DNA from 2 places in the Ensifer sp. EB106-05-01-XG146 genome. Region 1 is predicted to be linked to the other one. Evidence: riboswitches for the same ligand, from Rfam matches in the RefSeq annotation. Region 1 holds a riboswitch; the other holds the start of a gene.
What was found. Region 1 has a riboswitch for S-adenosylmethionine ahead of AC3WVQ_RS00850 (O-succinylhomoserine sulfhydrylase). Riboswitches for the same ligand answer to the same signal wherever they lie in the genome.

Region 1 (9,159 bases):
TCGCGACGATCGCCGCCGGTGGTCAGCAGAAATACATCGAAGGTTTCGGGCCGAAGGCGCCGGGCTTCTACCAGGTTCCGTTCGGCGACATCGCCGCGGTCAAGAATGCGATCACCGAGGAAACCGCAGCGATCCTGATCGAGCCGATCCAGGGCGAGGGCGGCATCCGTCCGGCGACCAAGGAATTCATGCAGGAACTGCGCGCGCTTTGCGACGAGTTCGGCCTGCTCTTGATCCTCGACGAGGTCCAGACCGGCGTCGGCCGTACCGGCAAGCTGTTTGCCCATGAATGGGCGGATATCCGTCCGGATATCATGGCGGTCGCCAAGGGTATCGGCGGTGGCTTCCCGTTCGGCGCCTGCCTCGCGACTGAGGAAGCCGCATCTGGTATGGTGGCGGGCACGCATGGCTCCACATATGGCGGCAACCCGCTGGCCATGGCCGTCGGCAACGCCGTGCTCGACGTCGTTCTGGCCGACGGATTCCTGACGCATGTGCGCGATGTCGCGCTGGTCTTCCGCCAGGGCCTTGCGTCGCTCAAGGACCGTTTCCCTGATGTCATCGAGGACATCCGCGGCGACGGTTTGATGCTGGGCATCAAGGTGAAGGGCCCTTCGGCCGATCTGCTGAAGGAAATCCGCGCCGAAAAGCTCCTGGCCGTGCCGGCGGGCGAAAATGTGCTGCGTCTGCTGCCGCCGCTGACCGTGACGGCGGAAGAGGCGCGCGAGGGGCTCGCACGTATCGAACGCGCCGCCGAGGCGGTTCGCAAGGCAAGCGGCAACGCCGCGGCCTGAAGGTAGCGACCCAGGGACGACTAAGGCGTTAGAATGACCTTCGTGCGGGCACGTGGATAGCGTGCCGCACCAGGGACCGATTTTTCAGACAGGAACCGAGTACGATGGCAGGCACCAGACATTTTCTCGATCTTTCGGCCATGACGGCCGCCGACCTCCGGACGATCATCGACGATGCGCGCGTCCGAAAGGCGGCGACCAAGGCCGGAACTGCCGAGAAGCCGCTCGCCGGCAAGATGCTGGCGATGATCTTCGAAAAGCCCTCCACCCGCACCCGCGTTTCCTTCGATGTCGGCATGCGCCAGCTCGGCGGCGAAACCCTGTTTCTGTCGGGCACCGAAATGCAGCTCGGCCGCGCCGAGACGATCGGCGACACGGCCAAGGTGCTCTCGCGTTACGTCGACGCCATCATGATCCGCACCACCGACCATCGCCGCCTTCTGGAACTGGCCGAGCATGCGACGGTCCCGGTCATCAACGGCCTGACCGACGATACGCACCCCTGCCAGATCATGGCCGATATCCTGACCTTCGAGGAGCATCGCGGTCCGGTAAAGGGCAAGACGATTGCCTGGACCGGCGACGGCAATAACGTGCTGCATTCGCTGATCGAAGGTTCTGCCCGCTTCGGATACCGCATGAACATGGCCGTGCCGCTCGGTTCCGAGCCGCAGGACAAGTTCCTGAACTGGGCGCGCAACAATGGCGGCGAGGTCCTTTTGTGTCATGACGCCGAACAGGCCGTCGCCGACGCCAATTGCGTCGTGACCGACACCTGGATCTCGATGAACCAGGAACATCGCGCCCGCGGGCACAACGTCTTCCAGCCCTACCAGGTCAATGAAGCGCTGATGAAGCGTGCGGCCTCCGATGCGCTGTTCATGCACTGCCTGCCGGCGCACCGCGGCGAAGAGGTCACCGACGAGGTCATCGACGGCCCGCAGTCGGTGGTCTTCGACGAGGCGGAAAACCGGCTGCACGCACAGAAGTCGGTCATTGCCTGGTGCATGGGGCTCGTCTGAGCCGGCTGCCCGGTCGCGCGCGACGGCGAAGAGGCTTCAGTGCGCTCCGCCGAGCGTGCGCCATATAGGGGCGTGTTCACCGCACTTGACATTGTCCACGTGCGACACGATTTAGGCGGCATACGGGCGCTCCTGAAAGTAGTGAGCGCGCAACCGTCGAGGTGGTGCGTTGCTATGGCGGCGGCACATACCTGGTGGACAATCCGTTTATCGCGGGATCAACTGAGACAGCGAGCACGTTGCGCGGGGATAGCAATATCTCTGGTGCAGCTTGGTGGCTGAAGGCAAGGAGCAAGACATGACTGACATGACGCCAGGGCTTGGTGAGTTCGACTTTGCCGGTGACGATCACGTCGTGCCTTTCCAGGTGGAAGGCCTCGACGTGCGCGGCCGCGCCGTGCAGCTCGGCCCCATGCTGGACGCAATCCTCGAGCGCCACAACTATCCGCTTCCGGTCGCGCGTCTGGTTGCTGAAACCGTTGTACTCACCGTGTTGCTCGGGACCTCGCTGAAGTTTGAAGGCAAGCTGATCGTCCAGACTCAGGGCGATGGCCCTGTCGATCTGGTGGTCGCTGATTTCTCGACGCCGGATCGCGTGCGCGCCTATGCCCGCTACGATCAGGAAGCGCTTGCCGCTGCCGAAAAGGACGGCCGGACCCTTTCGCACGAGCTGCTCGGAAAGGGCGTGCTCGCCTTCACCATCGACCAGGGCGCCCATACCCAGCGTTACCAGGGGATCGTTGCGCTCGACGGAGCGACGCTGGAAGAAATCGCCGGCGTCTATTTCCGACAGTCGGAGCAGATCCCGACCAAGGTGCGCCTTGGCGTGGCCGAGCTTCTCGATCGCGACGAAAACGGCAAGCCGCGCCATCGCTGGCGCGCCGGCGGCATGGTCGCCCAGTTCCTGCCGGAAGCGCCGGAACGCATGCGCCAGCCCGACCTTTCCGGCGGTGATGGTGATGATGGTGAAAGCGCGTTCGGTGACGACGATCTCTGGGCCGAAGCCAAGGTGATGGTCGAAACGATCGACATGGACGAGTTGACCGATCCGATGGTCGGAACCGAGCGGCTGCTCTATCGCCTGTTCCACGAGCGCGGCGTCCGCGTCTACGAACCGCAGGCGGTCTACGACCGCTGCAGCTGCTCGCGCGAGAAGCTTCAGTCGGTGTTGTCCAACCTGAGCACGGACGACCTCGAAAGCACCATCGACGATGGCGAAGTCAAGGTGACCTGCGAGTTCTGCTCGACGACCTATCGCTTCGAAGCAAGCGAGGTGCGCCCGCAGTAGCGGGCGCTTCCGGCCGACTGGCCGCGATTTAGAGCGACGCTAGTCCGAAGGACGCGCTTCAGTTCAGGGTGCGCACGAGCCCGGGTGAATCGAGCGAGAAGGCGGGGATGGCAACGTTGAAGGTCTCTCCGCCTTCCGATTCCATGCTGTAGTGGCCGAACATGACGCCTGAGGGCGTATCCAGAGGGCATCCGGACGAATACTCATAGGTATCGCCGGGATTGAGCAGCGGCTGCTCGCCGATGACGCCCGGACCGCTGACCTCGTCGACTTGCCCGTTCTCATCGGTAATGTGCCAGTAGCGCGTCATCAACCGCACGGACGCGTCCGAGTGGTTTGAGATGACGATGCGATAGCCCCAGACATAGCGGCCGTCATCGGGATCCGACTGCTCTTCGAGATAGTACGGCTCCACCGTAACTTCTATGTCGCGGGTCAAAGCGCGATACATGGGCATCACCTTGCTTCAGGTCTTTCAGGGTATTCTACAGCAAGATGGTTTCGTCAAGAATAACGGCAAGATTGTGCGATCCCATGATGGGACGGATGGCCGTGCTGACGCGATCGAGCGGGTGAAACGTGCCTGGCACCTTGGCGCCGCGCCGCCGGAAACCATCTCGTGATGGCCGGCAAGCGGCGTCGGCCGCCGTTGATCACGGCGGCCGTGTCTTCGTAAAATCAGGACTTCACGGCCTTCAGCGCGCGGGCGAAATCTTCCACCACATCGTCGCTGTCCTCGATGCCGGCCGAGAAGCGCACGGTTCCAGCGGAAATGCCGAGCTCTTCGCGGGCCTCGTCGGTCAGGTTCTTGTGCGTGGTCGTTCCCGGATGGGTGATCAGGCTCTTGCTGTCGCCGAGGTTGTTGGAGATGCGCACGATCTCCAGCGCATTCTGCAGCGCGAAGGCTGCATCCTTGCCGCCCTTCAGTTCGAAGGCGACGAGCGTCGATCCGCCGGTCATCTGCTTGGCGATGATGTCGGCCTGCGGATGATCCTTGCGGCCAGGATAGATGACCTTGGCGACCTGCGGCTGTTCTGCCAGGAAGTCGGCCACGCGGCGGGCCGTTTCCGTCTGCTGACGCACGCGTAGCGGCAGCGTCTCGATGCCCTTCAGCAGCGTCCAGGCGTTGAACGGCGACATCGCCGGGCCGGTGTGGCGGAAGTAGTCGTGCAGGTGCTCGTTGATCCATTCCTTGTCGGAAAGCACGACACCGCCGAGACAACGGCCCTGACCGTCGATATGCTTGGTGGCGGAATAGACGACGATATGGGCGCCGAGTTCCAGCGGCTTCTGGAAGAGCGGCGTCGCAAAGACGTTGTCGACGACGACCTTGGCGCCGATCTGGTTGGCGAGCTTGGCAACGCCGGCAATGTCGATGACTTCGAGCGTCGGGTTGGTCGGGCTTTCGAGGAAGAAGACCTTGGTGTTCTTCTGGATCGCCTTTTCCCAGTTGGCGAGGTCGCGTCCGTCGACCAGCGTGCACTCGATGCCGTATTTCGGCGCCAGCGTCTCGACCACCCAGCGGCAGGAGCCGAAGAGGGCGCGGGCGGCGACGATGTGGTCGCCGGCCTTCAGCTGGCAGAGAATTGCGGCGGTGACGGCAGCCATGCCCGATGCCGTGGCGCGCGCATCCTCGGCGCCTTCCAGCATGCACATGCGCTTTTCAAACATGTCGTTGGTCGGGCTACCGTAGCGGGCGTAGATGAAGCCTTCGGTCTCGCCCTTGAAACGAGCTTCCGCAGCTTCCGACGTCTCGTAGACAAAGCCCTGGGTAAGGAAGATCGCCTCGGAGGTCTCTCCGTGCTGGGAACGGGTGGTCCCGCCATGGACCAGTTGCGTTGCGGGGCGCCAGTTTTTGCTCATGTGACGGTCACTTTCAAAAACAAAAAAACCGGCCGCGTGAAGGGCCGGTTTGACACCCGGCCTTTTTAGCTACTTGTTTAACGTGGCTGCAAGCCGACCGGCCAAATCACCACGGGATAAAGCTTCAATACTGCCAGGGTACGCTTGCGTCAATTCCCGGAGTTTGGTTTTGTCTCGCAACTGAAAAGAGGACTGCAATGGGCCGCGACACTGGGATTTTGGCCGATCGCGCGATCGCCGCGCTGTTAGAATCGGGACGCCTCAAAAGCGAGAAGCCGCTGGATGTCGATCAGATCCAGCCGGCAAGCCTCGACCTGCGCCTAGGCTCGAAGGCTTTCCGCGTCCGCGCAAGCTTCATGCCAGGCCCGTCTCACCTCGTTGCCGACAAGCTCGACCGGCTGAAGCTGCACGTCGTCGATCTGACCGATGGCGCGGTGCTGGAAACGGGCTGCGTCTACATCGTGCCGCTGATGGAAAGCCTGGAACTGCCTGAGGGCATGTCGGCCTCGGCCAACCCGAAAAGCTCGACCGGTCGCCTCGACATCTTCACCCGCGTCATCACCGATCGCGCCCAGGAATTCGACAAGATCCCGGCCGGCTACAGCGGTCCGCTCTATCTCGAAATCAGCCCGCGCACCTTCCCGATCGTCGTGCGCCGAGGCTCGCGCCTGTCGCAGATCCGCTTCCGCATGGGCCAGTCTATTCTGTCGGAGCAGGAACTGCAGGCGCTGCACGAGAGCGACGTGCTGGTGGCGAGCGACAAGCCGAACGTCAGCGGCGGCGGCATCGCGCTGTCGATCGATCTGAAGGGCACCGGGCCCGAAGGCCTGATCGGCTATCGCGGCAAGCATCACACCGCCGTCATCGACGTCGACAAGAAAGCGCAGCACGCGATCTTCGATTTCTGGGAGCCACTCTACAGCCGCGGCCGCGACGAACTGATCCTCGATCCGGATGAGTTCTACATTCTCGTCTCGCGCGAGGCGGTGCATGTTCCGCCGCTTTATGCGGCCGAGATGACGCCGTTCGATCCGCTGGTCGGCGAGTTTCGCGTGCATTATGCCGGCTTCTTCGATCCGGGCTTCGGCCATGCCTCGGCCGGCGGCACGGGCAGCCGTGCCGTGCTGGAAGTGCGCAGCCACGAGGTGCCGTTCATCCTCGAACACGGCCAGATCGTCGGCCGCCTGATCTACGAACACATGCTGGAACGGCCGGATGGTCTCTATGGCCTCGGCGTCGGCTCCAACTACCAGGCGCAGGGCCTGAAGCTCTCGAAGCATTTCCGCGCCGAGTAGGGGATTTTGCAGCGCCCCTTACGCGATCCCGCGCAAGGGTGCTTGACAGATCGCCCCGGTTCGGGAAGTTTCGCAGGCGCCGCGGGTGTAGTTCAGCGGTAGAACGCCAGCTTCCCAAGCTGGATGTCGTCGGTTCGATCCCGATCACCCGCTCCATTCTTTCTCGTCCCGTTCCTTGTGTAACCGCGTTCTCGTGGCGGCCTATGGTCAGCTGCGCTGCGGCCGGTTACTTTACCGCTCGATGAATCACCGCGGTTCCAAGGGCCGCCCCTGCCACATGAGACGTGCCGGCCGCTGCCCATGAAAGTTCTTTCCTTTTTCGCCCTTTGCGTATCCTTGATCGCGACGCCGCTTGCGGCCGAGGCTAAGGATCTGCCGCTGCTGTTCGACGCGCGCGAACGCATCGCCAAGCCCGACCTCACGGGCCTGGCGCGCCTGCGTTTCCTGACGACGGTGGACTTTCCGCCGTTCAACTTCATCGACCAGTCCGGCAAGCTTTCGGGATTTCATGTCGATCTCGTGCGCGAGATCTGCCGCGAGCTCGACATCGAGGCCAAATGCCAGATCCAGGCCGTGACCTATGCGGAGCTGCTGCCGGCACTGGAAGAGGGGCAGGGCGAGGCGGTGGCCGCCGGTATCGCCGTCGGTCCGGAACTGCGCCAACGCTTTGGCTTTTCCCGCGCCTTCATGCGGCTTCCAGCGCGCTTCGCCGTCAATACCAAGGCGGCCGGCGCAGTCTCGGCACCGAGCGATCTCAAGGGGAAGCCGGTCGGTGTCGTCGCCGGAACCACGCATGAGGCGATGTTCAAGGCGTTTTTCCCAAAGATCGAGGCCAAGGTCTATCCCGACCGCGAGGCCATGCTGACGGCTCTGCAGAAGGGCGATGTGCCGGCGGTGTTTTCCGACGGCATGCAGCTGTCCTTCTGGATCTCGGGTAGCGCTGCTGGCGGCTGCTGCACGCTTGTCGATGGCGCCTACTTCTCGCAGCGCTTCCTCGGTGAAGGCCTGACGATCATGAACCGCAAGTCCGAGCCTGCCCTGACCCAGGCGATCGATCACGCGCTGCTGGCGCTGTCGCGCAGCGGCCGCTTGGAGGAAATCTACCTGCGCTACTTCCCGAACGGAATCTATTAGGCGCCAGAACTTTTCGGCGTGATCACCGGCCGGCCTATCGGCGGAAGCGGGCGAGCGCGCCGCGCTCGATAGCGGCGCAGGTCAGCTTGTCGAGGCCAAGCCGGTCGCGCAGCAACTGCAGCAGGCGGATTTCTTCGTTGCGGATGCGCTGGTCGGCGGCCGCGATCTCGACGGCGAGCGCATAGGCCGTCTCGTGGAACTTCTCCGGCAGCGCTTCGCGCACGATCTCGAGCATGATGTCGAGCCCCTCGGGCGCCGCCAGCTGCGCCGAGCATTCATGGCCGATATGGACGAGGCTGTCCTCGTCGAAGCCGTCGAACACGGGCAGGAATTGAACCAGCCGGCCGATGCGGGCAAACTCGTCGTCGCTCATCTCGCGGTCGACCGCCGACATCATCACCATGACATAGATGAGAGCTTCGTGGTGGCTGAGGCTTGGTTGCATGGGCTTTCCGGCGGTAGAGCGATTCCAGGGATGGCACGGTTCCTGATCCGGAATTGCGTCGTTTCAAAGAGTTGAGCCGTCTGCCGCTTTCGGCAGACGGTCGAGAGCTGGGAATTGTCGCGGCTATTTACAAGTCCGGCTGCGAAGCGTCCACTCCGATGCCGAGGGTCGGATCGTCGAATGTCATCGGCGTGTGGCTGAGGTCGCGCGGATCGTCACCGTAAAAACCGAGTTTCGCCTGGCGTGCTGCGTCGGCGCGTTTTTCGAGGGTCGAGCCGGGAACCGGCGTTGCCCAGCCATTGTCGACGAGCCAGGTGGCAAGATCCTGTCCGCCAAGCGTGCAGGAGGCGGTGGCCGAAGGGCCGGAATCTCCTTCGGGCAGATCGCAGCTGACCGCACGTGCGCGCAGGAAGTTTCTGAAGGCGGTTCGCGCGACGATGCCGCAGGGCCAGCTCTTGCCGGCGCTTTCGCAGGTCCGCTCCGCTTGTTCCGGCTCGATGCCGTCGATCTGCAGCGTCAGCTTGTCGAACTGGATCACACCGGCGGCGACCGCGACCGGGCGATAGAGTACGGTCGGCCCGGCGGCCTTCGCTTCCTTCTTCGGTTCCGACAACGGCGCACGCGGTTCCACCCGTTCGAGCGGCGCACTGGTGACCGTATCGGGCAGGCCGAACTGCTGTGGCTCGATGGCGCGTGCCGCATTTTCCGTCGTGGGCGATTGTTCGCTGGTCGTCGCCGCGCCGCCGGGATCGAGCGGGACCTCGTCGTCGGCCTGATCCGGCGTCGCCTCGAAATCTGTCATGTCGGGCGTTTCGAGAACGAGTTCCGGTGTGGCGGCGGTCTCACGGTCGCGGATGGCAACAGCGCCCGCATAGAGGATGCCGGTGAAAAGGGCGATTGCGGCGATGCCGCCGGCAAGGGTGTAGAAATGCTGCCGCATCAGGAAGGACGTCCTATTGGCTGGCCCAGATAATTCGGGCGATCCATTCGATCTGGCTGGTCTCGAAGCTCCGGTTCGGATGCTCGGGATTGAGCGATAGAAGTTCGATCACACGCGGCGTCTGGCGCGTGAGCACCTTTGCCATGACCTCGCCCTCCTGCGTCTTCACCACAACCCGATCGCCACGCCGGATCGGCGCGCCGGGGTCGACGATCAGGATGTCGCCGTCGCGGTAGAGCGGCAGCATGCTGTCTCCCTGGACCCCGAGCGCATAGGTGCCGCTGCGCTTTTCCGCATCCGTCGGAAAGTCGATGACGTCCCAGCCCTGACCGGCGGGAAAGCCGCCATCGTCGAAGTAGCCGCCGGCACCCGCCTGGG
Region 2 (9,159 bases), 3.3 Mb from region 1:
AGACGGCTCGGTCAACCCGGACTTCGTGCTCAACAAGCCGGCCTACCAGAACGCCAGCATTCTCGTTGCCGGCGATAACTTCGGCTGCGGCTCCTCGCGCGAGCATGCTCCGTGGGCGCTGCTCGACTTCGGCATCCGCTGCGTGATCTCCACGTCCTTTGCCGACATCTTCTACAACAACTGTTTCAAGAACGGCATCCTGCCGATCGTCGTCAGCCAGGCTGACCTCGACAAGCTGATGGACGACGCCTCGCGCGGCTCCAACGCCATCCTCTCGGTCGACCTGGAATCCCAGGAAATCACCGGTCCGGACGGCGGTTCGGTCAAGTTCGAGGTCGACGCCTTCAAGCGTCACTGCCTCTTGAACGGCCTCGACGACATCGGCCTGACGCTGGAAAAGGCAACCGCCATCGACAGCTTCGAAAAGACGGTCGGCGCCGCGCGCCCCTGGGCATAAAACGAAGATATGGCGCGCAAGCTCATCTCCTCGGGCTCGCCCTTCGAAAAGACGGCAGGCTATTCGCGTGCCGTCGCGATGGGTGACTGGTGCTTCGTCTCCGGAACGACCGGCTATGACTACGCCACCATGACCATGCCCGAGACGGTGGAAGAGCAGGCGCGCAATTGCCTGAAGACGATCGAGGGCGCGCTGAAGGAAGCGGGCTTCTCGATGAAGGACGTGGTGCGCAACCACTATTACGTCACCGATGCCAGCTTCGCCGACCGGGTGTTCCCGATCTTCGGCGAAGTCTTCGGCGAGATCCGCCCGGCCGCAACGATGATCGTCTGCGACCTGATCCGCCCGGAAATGCTGATCGAGATCGAGATCACCGCGCTTCGCGGCTGACCCCCCTGATCGCGCCCACCCTCAAAACGATTCCGATTTAAGCCATTATGCGATAGTCCATAGGGCATGACTTCGCCTGACTTACGCTGAACCGGAAGACGCCCATGCAATTTCAAGGCACCGCCGACTATATCGCCGACAAGGACCTGATGATCGCCGTCAACGCCGCGATCCGGCTGGAGCGGCCGCTGCTGGTCAAGGGCGAGCCCGGCACCGGCAAGACCGAGCTTGCCCGCCAGATCGCCGCCGCCCTTGGCCTCGAACTCATCGAATGGAGCGTCAAGTCGACGACCAAGGCACAGCAAGGCCTCTATGAATATGACGCCGTGTCGCGGCTGCGCGACAGCCAGCTCGGCGACGAGCGTGTCAACGAGGTCCGGAACTATATCCGCAAGGGCAAGCTCTGGCAGGCCTTCGAGGCCGATCGCCGCGTGGTGCTTCTGATCGACGAGATAGACAAGGCCGACATCGAGTTTCCGAACGACCTGTTGCAGGAGCTCGACCGCATGGAATTCCATGTCTACGAGACCGGCGAGATGATCGGCGCGCGTCACCGGCCGATCGTCATCATCACCTCCAACAACGAGAAGGAGCTGCCGGACGCGTTTCTGCGCCGCTGCTTCTTCCACTATATCCGCTTCCCCGATGCAGACACGCTCGCCCGCATCGTCGAGGTGCATTATCCCGGCATCCGCAAGACGCTGCTTTCGGCGGCGCTCGCCGCCTTCTACGACATCCGCCAGGTGCCGGGGCTGAAGAAGAAGCCCTCCACGTCAGAGGCGCTCGACTGGATCCGCCTGCTCGTCGCCGACGAGGTCGATCCGGCCGACCTCAGGGCCGATGCCAAGACCATGTTGCCGAAGCTGCACGGTGCGCTCCTGAAGAACGAACAAGACGTGCACCTCTTCGAGCGCCTCGCCTTCATGGCCCGCCGCGACGGATGAGGCCGGACGCGCACAAGGTCCTGATCTACGCCACCTGGCAGGACCGCCTGCTGGTCTTCGACGAGCCGGATTTCCCAGAGATCGAGCTGCAGGTGCCCGGCGGTACGATGGAACCAGGCGAAAGCCCGGAGACATCGGCTCAGCGGGAATTCATCGAGGAAACCGGGCTGACGCCGCCGGAAGCACTCACCCATCTCGTCACGCAGGACTACCACTACCCGAAGGACGGCAGGACGATCTGTCATCGGCGGCACTACTTCCACATCGCCCTTGCCGGCGAGCAACGGCAGACCTGGATACATCAGGAAATGACGCCCTTTGGCGGCGGTGACCCGATTCGCTTTCGTTTCTTTTGGCTCGGTATCGATCAGGCTGACCGCCGGCTGGGTTATGGCATGCGGGATGCTCTAAGCCTGCTGCAGACCAGCCCCTCTCCCTGACCCTCTCCCCGCGGGCGGGGAGAGGGGACGAGGACGACGGCTGCCCCCAAGCCGAGACGTGCCGACAGCGAACCCGGCTGCCAAGATGGGCCGAACGGTCGCTGAGCTTAGCTCGTGGAACGATCGGGTGCGGCAAGGCCGCTTCTCCCCGCCAGCGGGGAGAAGGTCGCGGCAGCGGGATGAGGGGCAGCCGCCCCCTACGCGAATCGTTTTTCTTGACCCCCGCGGCCCACTCGCGCTATCAAATTCTCCGTGGTGATTTGGCCGGCCGGCTTGCAGCCACGTTAAACAAGTCGCTAAAGGGCCGAGGAAAGTTGGATTTCCGAGGACCGGTCGCGATCAATCGCCGCCGGTTTTTTTGTATTGATCGAGTGGAAGCCCATGCCCATCAAGATTCCCGATACGCTGCCCGCCTTCGAAACCCTCGCGCATGAGGGCGTGCGGGTGATGACCGAGACCGTGGCGATCCGTCAGGATATCCGCCCGCTCCAGATCGGGCTCCTGAACCTCATGCCGAACAAGATCAAGACAGAGATCCAGATGGCGCGCCTGATCGGCGCTTCGCCGCTGCAGGTGGAACTGTCGCTGGTGCGCATCGGCGCTCACCGCGCCAAGAACACCTCGGAAGATCACCTGCTCTCCTTCTACGAGACCTGGGAAGAAGTGCAGGGCCGCAAGTTCGACGGTTTCATCATCACCGGCGCCCCGGTCGAGACGCTCGAATACGAAGACGTCACCTATTGGGACGAGCTGAAGCGCATCCTCGACTGGACCGAGACCAACGTGCATTCGACGCTCAACGTCTGCTGGGGCGCGATGGCGGCAATCTATCACTTCCACGACGTGCCGAAGTATCCGCTGAAGGAAAAAGCCTTCGGCGTCTATCGTCACCAGAACCTCAACCGCTCCTCCGTCTATCTCAACGGCTTCTCCGACGATTTCGCCGTCCCCGTTTCGCGCTGGACCGAAGTGCGCCGCGCCGACATCGACAAGGTGCCGAGCCTCGAAATCCTGATGGAATCGAAGGAGATGGGCGTCTGCCTCGTGCACGAGAAAAAGGGCAACCGGCTCTACATGTTCAACCACGTGGAGTATGATTCGACCTCGCTGTCGGACGAATACTTCCGCGACGTGGATGCGGGCGTGCCGATCAAGATGCCGCACGACTACTTCCCGCACAACGATTCGACCCTGCCGCCGCAGAACCGCTGGCGCAGCCATGCACATCTCTTCTTCGGTAACTGGATCAACGAGATGTACCAGACGACGCCCTACGATCTCGCGGAGATCGGCACCGGGAAAAGCTGAGGTCAGATGTTCATTCCCTTCTTCCTCGAACTCAAGGCAGCGAAGGTCCCGGTCACGCTCCGGGAATTCCTGTCCTTGATCGAGGGGATGGAGGCGGGCATCGCCACCTTCGACGTCGAAGCCTTCTACTATCTTGCGCGCACGGCACTGGTGAAGGACGAACGCCATATCGACCGCTTCGACCGGGTGTTCCAGCACTGCTTTTCGGGTCTCGAAGCAGTCAACCCGATGGAAGCGAGCGAAGAGGCCACCATCCCCGAGGATTGGCTGCGCAAGCTCGCAGAGAAGCATCTGAGCGAGGAAGAAAAACGCCTGATCGAGGCACTCGGCGGCTTCGACAAGCTGATGGAGACCTTGCGCCAGCGGCTGCAGGAGCAAAAGGGCCGCCATCAGGGCGGCTCGAAATGGATCGGTACCGCCGGCACCTCGCCTTTCGGCGCCTATGGCTACAATCCCGAGGGTGTGCGGATCGGCCAGGACCAGTCGCGCCACCGCCGCGCCGTCAAGGTTTGGGACCGGCGCGAGTTCAAGGATTATGACGACACGATCGAGCTCGGCACGCGCAACATCAAAGTGGCCCTGAAGCGGCTCCGGCGCTGGGTGCGCCAGGGTGCCGCCGACGAACTCGACCTCTCCGGCACGATCCGCGCCACCGCCGAACACGGCTATCTCGACGTGGTGACGCGGCCGGAGCGCCGCAATGCGGTGAAGCTTCTGATGTTCTTCGATATCGGCGGATCGATGGACGATCATATCCGCATCGTCGAGGAGTTGTTTTCAGCGGCTCGCAGCGAGTTCCGCCATATGGAGCATTTCTACTTCCACAATTGCGTCTACGAGGGCCTGTGGAAGGACAATCGCCGCCGCCGTGTCGACATTACCCGTACGACGGAAGTGCTGCGCACCTACGGCGGCGACTATCGCGCCATCTTCGTCGGCGACGCTTCGATGAGCCCCTATGAAATCAGCCACCCCGGCGGCTCGGTGGAGCACTGGAACGACGAGGCGGGCGCCCTCTGGCTCTCTCGTCTGACGGCACATTTTCCGCGCTCCATCTGGCTCAATCCCGTGCCCGAACAGCACTGGGGCTATACCCAGTCGATCACGATGGTGAAGGGCCTGTTCGAGGGACGAATGTTCCCCTTGACGCTCGCCGGCCTGCAGGAGGCGACCAAGCAGCTGTCGCGCTGACATGTCTGCCGAGAGGTCGCTATAGCACCTTGAATAGCTGGATGTTTTTGCTCTCAGGCCGGAGACGGCGCCAGGCCGCATTTAGTATGATTTTCCGGTTGCCGTGCCTTTGGAAATGACGCAGGTTGCTGCGATCGCACCGTTGCATGTTTCCTTGGATCCTAACCGAGCCAAGGACAAAACATGCAGCAATTCAAAAGTGTACGGCGACCTTTGTGCGTCTGCGGAGACGCGCAGCGCTGTAGTGGGAGCCAGCGGTGAATATGCATCAGAACACGGAAATCTTCGGCCACCTGCCATCCGGCGAGCCGGTCCATCGTGTGGTGCTCTCCGGTGGCGGCCTCACCGCCCATGTCTTGACCTGGGGCTCGGTGATCCAGGACCTGCGCCTGGAAGGCCATGAGCCGCCGCTGGTGCTCGGTTTCACCGATCTCGAAAGCTATCTCGCCCATTCGCCCTATCTCGGCGCCACGCCTGGACGCTGCGCCAATCGCATCGGCAACGGCCGCTTCACGCTCGATGGCGAGGCCTACCAGCTCGAACTGAACGAGAAGGGCGTCACGCATCTGCACGGCGGCAGCGACAATATCGGCAAGCGCAACTGGACGATCCTAAAGCAGACGCCCGACAGCATCACGCTCGCCATTACCGACCCGGATGGCCGCGCCGGTTATCCCGGCAACTGCAAGGTCACCTGCACCTACCAGCTGAAGCCCGGCGGCGTCTTGAGCGTCGTCTACGAGAGCGAAACCGACCAAGCGACGCTCGCCAATGTCTGCCAGCACAGCTATTTCAATCTCGACGGCAGCGCCGACGCCCTCGGCCACGACATCATGATCGCTGCCGACCATTATCTGCCCACCAGCGAACGCCAGGTGCCGACGGGCGAGATCCGCCCGGTCGAGGGCACTGCCTTCGATCTGCGGGAAATGACGCGGCTCAGCCGCCAGACCGAAGGCGAGCGTATCGCCTACGACCATAATTTCTGCCTTTCGAACGAACGCATGGCGAAACATTCGGTGGCGCTTGCTCGCAGCATCGATTCGGGTGTCACGATGGAAGTGCTGACGACCGAGCCCGGCGTGCAACTCTATACCGGCGCAAAGCTGAACATCCCCGTCCCCGGCCTCGAGGGCCGCCGTTACGGCGCCTTTGCCGGCTTCTGTCTCGAAACCCAGATCTGGCCGGATGCGGCCAACCACGCCGGCTTCCCGAACGCGGTACTTCGCCCCGGCGAGATCCGCCGGCAGGAGACGGACTACGTGTTCATGAAGAGCTGAGCGCGGAAACGGCGACCGGCTTTACCAACAAAGGCAAAATGCAAAAGGAGCCGTCTCGGCGGTCCGAACCACATGGTGCGGACGGCACTATCGGCGCATGGAATGCCTGACGGCAAATGCCGTTTCATTCCAGAAATGACTGTGAAATGAAGTGGTTGGGAGAAATTGGAGCGGGTGAGGCGATTCGAACGCCCGACCCCAACCTTGGCAAGGTTGTGCTCTACCCCTGAGCTACACCCGCTCATCATCCAAGGTCCGGGGGTAGTCGGTGGACCGTGGCGTCGGCGCTGTCTTGCGGCGACGGGCGGTATATGGCCTAAGCGATTTTGGAATGCAACAGGGAAATGACGAGAAATCGAATATTTTTTTGGACACCCTTCGCAAAGCCCGGAAATGCCGCGTTTTCGGCCGGCCTCGCCGCCTGTGAGATTGCGTCCTGACGGCCTTCTCCCCTAAAGCAGAGACGAAACGAACGCCGTGGGGATGAGAATCATGCGTGAATCACAGCCGAAAACCGCCGAAGACCTCTTCAATTTTCTCGATGGACTTGGAATCGAGTATAAGACGAAGAACCACGCTCCGGTTTTCACCGTGGCCGAATCGGTGGCGCTTCGTGACGAGATGCCCGGTGGCCACACGAAAAACCTCTTCGTGAAGGACAAGAAGGACAACTATTTCCTGCTCACCGTCGAGGAGCACGCGACGGTGGACCTGAAGACCGTGCACCAGGTGATCGGCGCGGCAAGCAAGGTATCCTTCGGCAAGCCGGAGAAGCTGATGGAGTATCTCGGCGTCATTCCGGGGGCCGTAACCGCCTTCGGCGCGATCAACGACACCGGGGGCAACGTCAAGGTCATCCTCGACGAGGCGCTGATGACGTTCGATATCGTCAACTGCCACCCGCTTTCCAACGACGCAACGACCTCGATCGCTTCGAAGGATCTGTTGCGCTTCATGGAAGCGACCGGACACGAACCGCTTGTCTTGAAAGTCACGGCCTGACATACGATCTTTGGCGCGAATGCAGTAAGCTGGCGGACGAGCCGGCGAGGAGAGAAGAATGACGGGCAGCGACAATCCCTATGCAGGGTCTTTCGGCACTCAGATGACGGCTTCGGCCTCCTTCGGCCAGCCGGCGCCGGCGGCCGCGTCGGGCGGTGACCTGATCAAGGAAACCACCACTGCCAACTTCACCAAGGACGTGCTCGAAGCCTCCAGGCAGCAGCCCGTTCTCGTCGATTTCTGGGCGCCCTGGTGCGGTCCCTGCAAGCAGCTGACCCCTGTCATCGAAAAGGTGGTCACGGAAGCCGCAGGCCGCGTCAAGCTCGTCAAGATGAACATCGACGATCATCCCTCGATCGCCGGCCAGCTCGGCATCCAGTCGATCCCGGCCGTCATCGCCTTCGTCGGCGGACGCCCGGTCGACGGCTTCATGGGCGCAGTTCCGGAAAGCCAGATCAAGCAGTTCATCGAAAAGATCGCCGGTCCCGCCGTTGACGACAGCAAGGCCGAGATCGAGGCGGTTCTCGCCGACGCCAAGGCGCTCATCGATGCCGGCGATGCCGAGAACGCCGCCGGCCTCTATGGCGCCGTGCTGCAGGCCGACCCGGAAAATGTCTTGGCGATCGCCGGCATGGTCGATTGCATGATCGCGCTCGGCCAGCTTGCCGAGGCCCGCGAGGCGCTGTCCAGCCTACCGGAAGATCTTGCCAAGGATGCCGGCATTGCCGCCATCGGCAAAAAGCTCGACCAGATCGAGGAAGCCCGCAAGCTCGGCGATCCCAACGAGTTCGAACGGCGCCTCGCCGCAAACCCCGATGATCACGAGGCGCGCGTGCTGCTCGCCAAAATCCGCAACGTCGAGGGCGACCGGATGGCTGCGGCCGACCATCTGCTCACGATCATGAAGCGCGACCGGGCTTACGACGACGACGGCGCGCGGCGCGAGCTGCTTTCGTTCTTCGAGGTTTGGGGCCCGAAGGATCCGGCAACCATCGCCGCGCGACGCAAGCTCTCGTCGATCCTGTTCTCCTGAGCCGTCAGACATGTTTTTGAAAGGGGCGCTATCTGCGCCCCTTTTCGTAAGCGGATCCGATCACGATCCATCTTCACCTGTGAAGATCGACGGGCTCGTCCCTTGAGATTTTCAAGCAGCGCACCATCTTTTGATCTGGTTGACCACGCTTCCTTGGCGGGGCAAAGCGAATACCGGCAGGGTCTATCGGAAATGCACGTCGGAAATGCACGCTATCTCGGTCCGAAGGACTTGCCGGAGATCATTCCGGTGTTTCCGCTGACCGGTGCATTGCTGCTTCCCGGCGCCCAGCTTCCCCTCAACATCTTCGAGCCGCGCTACCTCGCCATGCTCGATGACGCCCTTTCCGGCAACCGCCTGATCGGCATCGTACAGCCGTCCTTCTGCGAGGGCCGCAACGACACCGCCACCGGACCGATGCAGGCGCTCTGCGAGGTCGGCTGCATCGGCCGCATCACCTCCTTTGCCGAGACCGGCGACGGCCGCTACATCACCTCGCTCACAGGCGTCTGCCGCTACCGGCTGTTTTCGGAAGTCGGGGGCACCCGCGGCTACCGTCGCTTCCGTATCGGCCCCTTTGCGGCAGATCTCGAAAACCGCGACGACGAGACCCTCGTCGACCGGGCAGCGCTTCTGGCCGCCTTCAAGGCCTATCTCGAAGCCAACAAGCTGAAAGCCGACTGGGAAAGCGTCGAGCGGGCGAGCAACCGCACGCTCGTGAACTCCATGGCGATGATGTCGCCCTATGGCCCGGCGGAGAAACAGGCGCTGCTCGAGGCTCCCGATCTCAAGACCCGCGCCGAAACCCTGATCGCCATCACCGAAATCGTGCTTGCGCGCGACTTCGGCGATATGGACAGCATTTTGCAGTGAGCAACGGATAGATGGATATCAACGCCAGCAAGGTCGATCCGAAACTGCTCGAACTGCTCGTCTGCCCGCTGACCAAGGGACGCCTCAGCTATCACGCCGAAGCCAATGAACTGATCTCGGAAAAGGCGCGCCTCGCCTATCCCATCCGCGACGGCGTACCGATCATGCTGATCTCGGAAGCACGCAAGATCGAGGATTGAGGGCCGCGTCGACCCGTTACCCGTAGAGTTCTCGACTGCCC

Region 2: another riboswitch for S-adenosylmethionine. It lies ahead of metA (homoserine O-acetyltransferase MetA); the one in region 1 lies ahead of AC3WVQ_RS00850 (O-succinylhomoserine sulfhydrylase).

What each region holds. Positions count from the first base shown of each region.
Region 1 is NZ_JBYTDX010000001.1:178,733-187,891, forward strand. Features, by position in the region: gene AC3WVQ_RS00825 (aspartate aminotransferase family protein) at 1-794, shown strand, start outside; gene argF (ornithine carbamoyltransferase) at 899-1,816, shown strand; gene AC3WVQ_RS00835 (Hsp33 family molecular chaperone) at 2,115-3,104, shown strand; gene apaG (Co2+/Mg2+ efflux protein ApaG) at 3,163-3,555, opposite strand; gene AC3WVQ_RS00845 (hypothetical protein) at 3,554-3,727, shown strand; gene AC3WVQ_RS00850 (O-succinylhomoserine sulfhydrylase) at 3,783-4,967, opposite strand; SAM riboswitch at 5,012-5,090, opposite strand; gene AC3WVQ_RS00855 (2'-deoxycytidine 5'-triphosphate deaminase) at 5,165-6,262, shown strand; tRNA gene AC3WVQ_RS00860 (tRNA-Gly) at 6,344-6,418, shown strand; gene AC3WVQ_RS00865 (transporter substrate-binding domain-containing protein) at 6,563-7,396, shown strand; gene AC3WVQ_RS00870 (tellurite resistance TerB family protein) at 7,431-7,841, opposite strand; gene AC3WVQ_RS00875 (thermonuclease family protein) at 7,969-8,781, opposite strand; gene AC3WVQ_RS00880 (S24 family peptidase) at 8,795-9,159, opposite strand, start outside.
Region 2 is NZ_JBYTDX010000001.1:3,514,121-3,523,279, forward strand. Features, by position in the region: gene leuD (3-isopropylmalate dehydratase small subunit) at 1-457, shown strand, start outside; gene AC3WVQ_RS17415 (RidA family protein) at 467-847, shown strand; gene AC3WVQ_RS17420 (AAA family ATPase) at 952-1,791, shown strand; gene AC3WVQ_RS17425 (NUDIX hydrolase) at 1,788-2,231, shown strand; SAM riboswitch at 2,474-2,551, shown strand; gene metA (homoserine O-acetyltransferase MetA) at 2,613-3,539, shown strand; gene AC3WVQ_RS17435 (vWA domain-containing protein) at 3,546-4,730, shown strand; gene AC3WVQ_RS17440 (aldose epimerase family protein) at 4,994-6,010, shown strand; tRNA gene AC3WVQ_RS17445 (tRNA-Gly) at 6,177-6,251, opposite strand; gene AC3WVQ_RS17450 (prolyl-tRNA synthetase associated domain-containing protein) at 6,503-7,012, shown strand; gene trxA (thioredoxin) at 7,071-8,045, shown strand; gene AC3WVQ_RS17460 (LON peptidase substrate-binding domain-containing protein) at 8,238-8,918, shown strand; gene AC3WVQ_RS17465 (Trm112 family protein) at 8,930-9,118, shown strand.